DNA from 2 places in the Promicromonospora sp. NFX87 genome. Region 1 is predicted to be linked to the other one. Evidence: riboswitches for the same ligand, from Rfam matches in the RefSeq annotation. Region 1 holds a riboswitch; the other holds the start of a gene.

Region 1 (3,672 bases):
CGTGGTCAAGGGCTGGCGGATGTTCGGCCGCGGCCGTGCCGAGCAGGCCGTCGAGGACTGACAGGATGGGGCCCATGCGAAGCGTCACCCTCCTCGGCTCCACCGGCTCCATCGGCACGCAGGCCATCGACGTCATCGGGCGCAACCCGGACCGGTTCCGCGTGGACGCGCTGTCCGCCGGCGGGTCCGACCTGCCGCTCCTCGCCCGGCAGGCCGCGTCGCTCGGCGTGCGCGCCGTCGCGGTGGCCGACGACGCCGCACGCCCCGCGCTGCTGGACCTGCTCCGGGAGGCGGGTGCCGACGGCGTCGAGGTGCTCGCCGGACCGGGCGCCGCGACCGAGCTGGCGGGCCGGGGGAGCGACGTCGTGCTCAACGGCATCACCGGGTCCGTGGGCCTGCGCCCCACCCTCGCGGCGCTCGCCGTCGGCTCGACGCTGGCGCTCGCGAACAAGGAGTCGCTCGTGGTCGGCGGCGCACTGGTCAAGGCCGCGGTGCGGCGCGAGGGGCAGATCGTGCCGGTGGACTCGGAGCACTCCGCCATCGCGCAGTCGCTGCGCTCGGGGTCCGCCGCCGAGGTCCGCAAGCTCGTCGTGACCGCCAGCGGCGGGCCGTTCCGCGGCCGTACGCGTGCCGAGCTGCGCGACGTGACCCCCGCGCAGGCCCTGCGGCACCCCAACTTCTCGATGGGGCGCGTGGTCACCACGAACTCCGCGACCCTGGTCAACAAGGGCCTCGAGGTGATCGAGGCGCACCTGCTGTTCGACCTGCCGTTCAGCGCGATCGACGTCGTGGTGCACCCGCAGCAGATGATCCACTCGATGGTCGAGTTCGCCGACGGCTCCACCATCGCGCAGGCCGGTCCGCCGCGCATGCTCGTGCCGATCGCCTTGGGCCTGTCCTGGCCCGAACGCCTGCCCGACGTCGACGTGCCCATCGACTGGACCCAGGCGTCCACCTGGGAGTTTGCCCCCCTGGACGACGACGCGTTCCCCGCCGTCCGCCTGGCCCGGCAGGTCGGCGAGGCCGGCGGTACGCACCCGGCGGTCTACAACGCCGCGAACGAGGTGTGCGTGGACGCGTTCCACGACGGCGCCATCGGCTTCCTCGACATCGTCGACACGGTGGCCGCGGTCGTCGAGGCGCACGAGACGACGTCCGCGGGCGACGCGGGTTCGGTCGAGGGCGTCCTGGAGGCCGACGCCTGGGCCCGTGCCCGCGCGGCGGAGCTCCTCAAGTCGGCCTGAGGCCGCCGTCCGTCAGCCGAGGGTGCGGGTGGCGAAGCCGTGGTCGACCGGGCCGTGGCCCCGCCAGGGACCTGGCGTCGTGCCCGTGCCGCCGATGACCAGGTCGTCCGCGGCGCGCAGGGCTTCCGTCAGGTACTCCTTCGCCGCGCGTACGGCGGGCTCCCAGCCGTCGTGCCGGGGGCGCAGGACCGCGCAGGCCGAGCTGAGGGTGCAGCCCGTCCCGTGCGTGTTCCGCGTGGAGATCCGCGGGGCGGTCAGCGCGACGACGCCGTCCGGACCAGCGAGGTGGTCGACCGACTCCGCCGAGTCCAGGTGCCCGCCCTTGACCAGGGCGAACCGTGCCCCGAGCTTGAGCAGCGCGCGAGCCTGGTCGGCCGCCTCGTGATCGTCCCGGGCCTGCTCGACGCCGAGCAGCACCGCTGCCTCCGGCAGGTTCGGCGTGATCAGGTCGGCCAGCGGCAGCAGCTCGTCACGCAGCACGGCTTCGGCGTCGGGCGCGAGCAGGCGGTGGCCCGACGTCGAGACCATCACCGGGTCGAGCACCACGTAGGGCGCGCGTCCCGCGGCCCGCAGGTCACGCAGGACCGCCGCGACGGCCCGGGCGACGGCGGCGTCCGTCGTCATGCCGATCTTCACGGCGTCCACCGCGACGTCGGCGAACAGGGTCTCGAGCTGCGCGGTCACCATGTCGGCGGGCACGGGCAGCACCCTCGTCACGCCGGTCGTGGACTGGGCGGTCAGCCCCGTGAGCACCGCGCAGCCGTACCCGCCGAGCGCGGCGAAGGTCTTCAGGTCGGCCTGGATCCCCGCGCCGCCGGAGGGGTCCGAGCCGGCGATCGTCAGCGCCACGGCAGGGTGCCCGGGCGGGCGGGTCCGGACGACGGCGTCGTCGGGCAGGAGTGAGCCCATGAGGCGTCCCTTCGCTAGAACTACCTAGATCAGGTTCCACGGGTACGTCTCAGCCGGACTGGTGCCCGGCGCCCCGCGCCATTTCGGGCACACCCTACCCAGCAGGCTGTCCGGCCCCGTACTGCAGTCCGTCCACGAGCAGGTCGATCATGCGCCGGCCGTGATCCGGCTCGTCGTCGTGCATGGGCAGGCACAGCTTGGAGACGGCGTACAGGAGGTCCTTCGGGCTGGCGACCGCGCGGATCTCGCCGGCGGCGACCGCGGCGTCCACGAGCGAGCCCAGTGCCGGGCCGAGCCGCCCCATGAAGTAGTCCGGCAGCGCGTCGAACGCCGGGTCGCCCGAGTGCAGGGCGGAGGCGAGGCCGCGCTTGGTCGCGAGGAACTCGGTGTACCGGTGCAGCCACTTCTCCAGGGCGTCGACCGGTTCGTGCTCGGCGGCCAGTGCGGAAGCCGCGTCGGCGGTGGCGTCGACCTCGTGCTGGAACACGGCCTTGACCAGGTCCGAGCGCTTGGGGAAGTGCCGGTAGAGCGTGCCGACGCCGACGCCCGCCAGGTCGGCGATCTCCTTCGCGGGCGCGTCCACGCCGGACGTGCCGAAGGTCGACTTCGCGGCGTCGAGCAGCGAGTCGATGTTGCGTTGCGCGTCGGCGCGCAGCGGTCGCGGGGCTGTGTTCTGGGTCACTCCACTCCATCCCTTGCTATCCGGAACACCTTTCCATATAGTTCTGGAAGAGCGTTCCGCTTAGTTCCAGGGTACGACATCGCCGGGGCGCTCACCAGACCTCTCGACCCCAGGAGGGCCCCATGCAGTACCGCAACCTCGGCCGGACCGGCATCAAGGTCAGCCCCTACGCACTCGGCGCGATGATGTTCGGCGCGGTCGGCAACCCCGACCACGAGGAGTCGATCAAGATCATCCACAAGGCCCTCGACTCCGGCATCAACTTCGTCGACACCGCCGACTTCTACTCGCACGGGGAGTCCGAGGAGATAGTGGGCAAGGCGCTCAAGGGGCGGCGCGACGACGTCGTGCTCGCCACCAAGGTGCACCTGCCCATGAGCGACGACCCCAACCACCGCGGTAACTCCCGCCGCTGGATCATCGCCGAGGTCGAGAACTCGCTGCGCCGCCTGGGCACCGACTACATCGACCTCTACCAGATCCACCGCCCCGACCCCGAGACCGACGTCGAGGACACGCTGGCGGCGCTGACCTACCTCATCAACTCGGGCAAGGTGCGGGCCATCGGCTCGTCGACGATGCCCGCCGCCGAGATCGTCCAGGCCCAGTGGGTGGCAGAGCGGCGCGGCCTGGAACGGTTCAGGGCCGAGCAGCCGCCGTACTCCATCCTGAACCGGGGGATCGAGCGCGACGTCCTGCCGGTCGCCCAGCAGTACGGCATGGGCACCCTGGTCTGGAGCCCGCTCGCCGGCGGCCTCCTCACCGGCCGCTACCGCAAGGGCCAGGAGAACGACACGCATCGGGCGCAGTTCGGGATGGAGCATCTGCGGGACGAGG
Region 2 (3,672 bases), 680 kb from region 1:
CCTCGCGCACGGAGAAGCAGCCGGCGGTGTTGGGCAGGGCCCGGATGCCCAGGCGTTCGAGCAGCCCCCAGACGGACGGGTCACCGGCGGCTGCCGGGTCGGCCGACGGCCGGGGCCGGGACACGCGGCGCATCGCGACGGTCGTCAGCTCCGTGCCCGAGGCCACGAGGGCGTCCTCCAGGGCGAGCAGGCTCGCCGCTCCCCCGGTGCCCATGACCAGGCGCGATCCGAGCGTCGTGCCCGCGATGGTGAACGGTGTGTCGTCGGTGCTCAGCATGCTCAGCCTCCCTGCACGGCGGTGACTACCTCGACGCGGTCGCCGGGCCGGACGTCGGTGGTGCCCCAGGCGCTGCGGGGCACGACGACGTCGTCGACCGCGATCGCGACCCCGCGCGGCGCGCCGTCGATGACGAGGCCGGGCAGCAGGCGGGCGACCAGGTCGGCGATCGGCAGCGGGCCGTCGAGCGGGTACGGCTCGCCGTTGACGACGGCCGTGCCGGACGCGCTGGACGGTGCGGTGGACGGTGCTGTGGTCATGCTGTGCCTCCTCGTTCAGTCGTGGGTGTGGTGCGGTCCGCACCGGCGAACCGGCGGGGGTCCGCGTACCGGGCGGCCGCCTCGACGGCGGCCCTGTCCCCCGGACCGCGCGGCGCCGCGCCCAGCGCCGCGTCGACGGCGGCCGCCGTCAGCGGGGTGAGCAGGATGCCGTTGCGGTAGTGCCCCGTGGCCAGGTAGAGGCCGTCGGCCGCCCGGCCCAGGAGCGGCGCGTTGTCCGGGCTGCCGGGCCGGGACCGGGTGACGGCCTCCAGGAGGACCGCGTCGTCGAGCTCGGGCAGCAGGGCCCGGGCGTCGCGCAGCAGCGCGAAGACGTCGCCGGCGCGGGTCAGGTGGTCGTCGTCGCGTTCGTCCGACGTCGCGCCGACGACCAGCTCGCGCCGCCCGTCGGGCCGTACCCGGCGGGGCACCACGTAGACGGGTCGCCCCTGCACGGTGCCGCGCACCACTACCGCAGGCGACCCGTCGGCGGCGGCGTCCAGGCGCAGGGTCGTGCCGGGTACGGGCCGGGTGGGCGCGCCCGCGAACAGGGCCGCGCTCGCATGGCCGGCGGCCAGGACCACGGTCCCCGCCGAGTACGCGGTACCGGCATCGTCGAGCGCGCCGACGACCGCGCCGTCCGCCCAGGTCAGCGAGAGAGCGGCGCGGGGCACGTGGGTCGCGCGCGCGGTGACCACGGCGAGCGCCGCGTGCACCGCACGCGGGTCCACCTGGTGGTCGCCGGGGACCCACGCCGCACCCGCGACCCGGGGTCCGACGCCGGGCTCGCGCCGCCGCGCCTCGGCGGGCGTGATCTCCACCGAGCCGAGCCCCAGCTCCCGGTGCAGGGCGAGGGTCCGGCGCAGCGCGACCAGGTCGTCGCCGTCGTAGGCGAGGGCCAGGGTCCCTGCGGTGTCCAGGCCGACGCCGCCCGCCGACAGCCCCGCCGCGCGTTCGAGCGCGTCGGCGAACTCGGGCCAGAGGGCGAGCGAGGCCGTGCCCAGGCGCGTCTGCGCCTCCTCCCCGAAGCCCGCCTCCATAACCGGCGCGAGCATGCCCGCGGCGGCATGGGTGGCGCCGTCGCCGGGCGAGGGATCCAGGACGACGACGCTCGCCCCGGCCTCCAGCGCACGCCAGGCAACGGTCAGGCCGATGACGCCCCCGCCGACGACGAGGACGTCGCACGCGTGACTGCTCACGTGGCTGCTCGCACGGCTGCTCAAGTGTTCTCCCTTCGCTGGCATGACCCAGATCAGGTTCGACGGTCGGCGCCCTGCGCCCTCTCAGCCCCGTCCGGGGCTCCCGTGCACGCGACAACCTTAACCCCGCCGGGCAGCCGCTCCGGGACGCCTGTGCACAAGGCGTCGGACCGTCGGTGCGTCGGCCTACACTCGCGCTCGTGGATCCCCGTACCCGGCTCGCCTGCGCCCGCCTGTACCTGTGCACGGACGCCCGTCAGGACACCGGCGACCTCGAACCCTTCCTGCACGCGGCGCTGGAGGGCGGCGTCGACGTCGTCCAGCTCCGGGACAAGTCCCTGGAGGCGGCCCGCGAGGTCGAGCTGCACGCGCTCGTCGCCCGGGTGGCGGCCGAGCACGGCGCGCTGTGGGCGGTCAACGACCGAGCGGACATCGCGCGGCTCACCGGTGCGCCCGTGGTGCATATGGGCCAGGGCGACCTGCCCAGCGATGCGGTGCAGACCCTGCTGGGCGACGGCCCCGTGCTGGGCCGCTCCACCCACTCCCTCGACCAGGCGCTGACAGCCGAGGCCGACCCGCGCGTCGACTACTTCTGCGTGGGACCCGTGTGGGCCACACCGACCAAGCCGGGGCGCCCGGCCGTCGGCGTCGACCTGGTGCGCGACGTCGCCGCCAAGGACCCGGCCACACCCTGGTTCGCCATCGGCGGGGTCGACGAGGCCCGCCTGGACCAGGTGCTCGACGCGGGGGCGCGCCGCGTCGTCGTCGTGCGCGCCATCACGCAGGCGGACGACCCGAGGGCGGCGGCTGCCGGTCTGCGTCGCAGGATCACGAACGCGGACCGGTAGCGCGCGACCCTGATCTCACAGCTCGTCGGGCGCCGGTCCACCGGCACGGCGGTGCTCGTCCGCCGCGGGCCGGCCGCGCCGTCCGACGGCGAAGCCGACCGCACCGCCGAGCAGGAGCGCACCGGCGCCGGACAGCAGCACTGCCGTCCCCGGCGCGGGGGTGCCGCGTGGGACGTAGGTCGTGTCCGACAGGGGCGCGTACGCGAACCACCCGGGCGACGGACGGCTCTCGGACCAGGCGGCGGCGCCCAGCAGCACGAGTCCGAGGACGGCGAGGACCGGGACGACGAGACGTACGGCGCGCCCCCGACGGGGTACCGGAGGCGGGGTGGCTGTCATGTCGCTCATCCTCCCGGCGCACGCCACAGAAGGGCAACCGTCGTTCCGGACCACCCGACGGACAGACAGGTCATTCCGGGTAGTTCTACCCACCGATATTCGACGACTTTTCACCTTTGTACTCGGTAGGGTGCTCCGGTTGCGCCTGTGTGGGCCGTCCGGGCGAGCAATCTTTCGTGGAATGAGGAGGACGCATGAGCCTGGTCTCACGCGCGTTGAAGAACCGTCGATCCGTGGTGTCGGCCGGTGTGGTGACCCTCTTCGGGGCGGGGCTCCTGAGCTTCGCGCTCCTGTACGAGGGCGAGTCGACAGCCGACGTCGAGCTGAACGACTCGGGCGTGTGGGTGACGCGGACCGCGCAGGGCGAGCTCGGCCGGTTCAACTACGACGCGAAGGCCTTGGACGGCGTCCTGCTGGCAGGCGCCGGAAGCTTCGACGTGGAGCAGGACGCACAGCGTGTCCTCCTGAACAGCACGAGCAGGTTCTCCGCGAGCCCGGTGAACCCGGGGCAGCTCGTGCTCGACGCCACGATGAAGCTTCCCGCCGGAGCGCAGGTCGCCTCGGGCAGCGCGACCACCGCCGTCTACGACCCGGAGACGGGCAAGGCCTGGGTCCTTCCCTTCGCCTCGACCACCTTCGACGAGAGCAAGCTCAAGCCCACGGTCAAGGCGGGCCCTGGCGGCAGGCTCGCCGTCGGCAACGACGGCACGGTCTTCCTCGCCGTCCCGGCCGACGGCAAGCTCTACACGATC

Evidence for each region. A riboswitch is a leader RNA that binds a small molecule or an ion and turns the genes downstream of it on or off. The one in region 1 is predicted to bind thiamine pyrophosphate.
Region 2: linked by a shared signal. The riboswitch ahead of thiO (glycine oxidase ThiO) and the one ahead of thiD (bifunctional hydroxymethylpyrimidine kinase/phosphomethylpyrimidine kinase) in region 1 are both predicted to bind thiamine pyrophosphate.

What each region holds. Positions count from the first base shown of each region.
Region 1 is NZ_CP183413.1:4,099,083-4,102,754, reverse strand. It holds gene ACNYC2_RS18465 (RyR domain-containing protein) at 1-61, shown strand, start outside; gene dxr (1-deoxy-D-xylulose-5-phosphate reductoisomerase) at 75-1,244, shown strand; gene thiD (bifunctional hydroxymethylpyrimidine kinase/phosphomethylpyrimidine kinase) at 1,257-2,153, opposite strand; TPP riboswitch at 2,143-2,239, opposite strand; gene ACNYC2_RS18450 (TetR/AcrR family transcriptional regulator) at 2,248-2,835, opposite strand; gene ACNYC2_RS18445 (aldo/keto reductase) at 2,958-3,672, shown strand, end outside.
Region 2 is NZ_CP183413.1:3,415,422-3,419,093, forward strand. It holds gene ACNYC2_RS15430 (thiazole synthase) at 1-277, opposite strand, end outside; gene thiS (sulfur carrier protein ThiS) at 280-537, opposite strand; gene thiO (glycine oxidase ThiO) at 534-1,757, opposite strand; TPP riboswitch at 1,747-1,850, opposite strand; gene thiE (thiamine phosphate synthase) at 1,934-2,581, shown strand; gene ACNYC2_RS15450 (hypothetical protein) at 2,597-2,920, opposite strand; gene ACNYC2_RS15455 (Ig-like domain-containing protein) at 3,115-3,672, shown strand, end outside.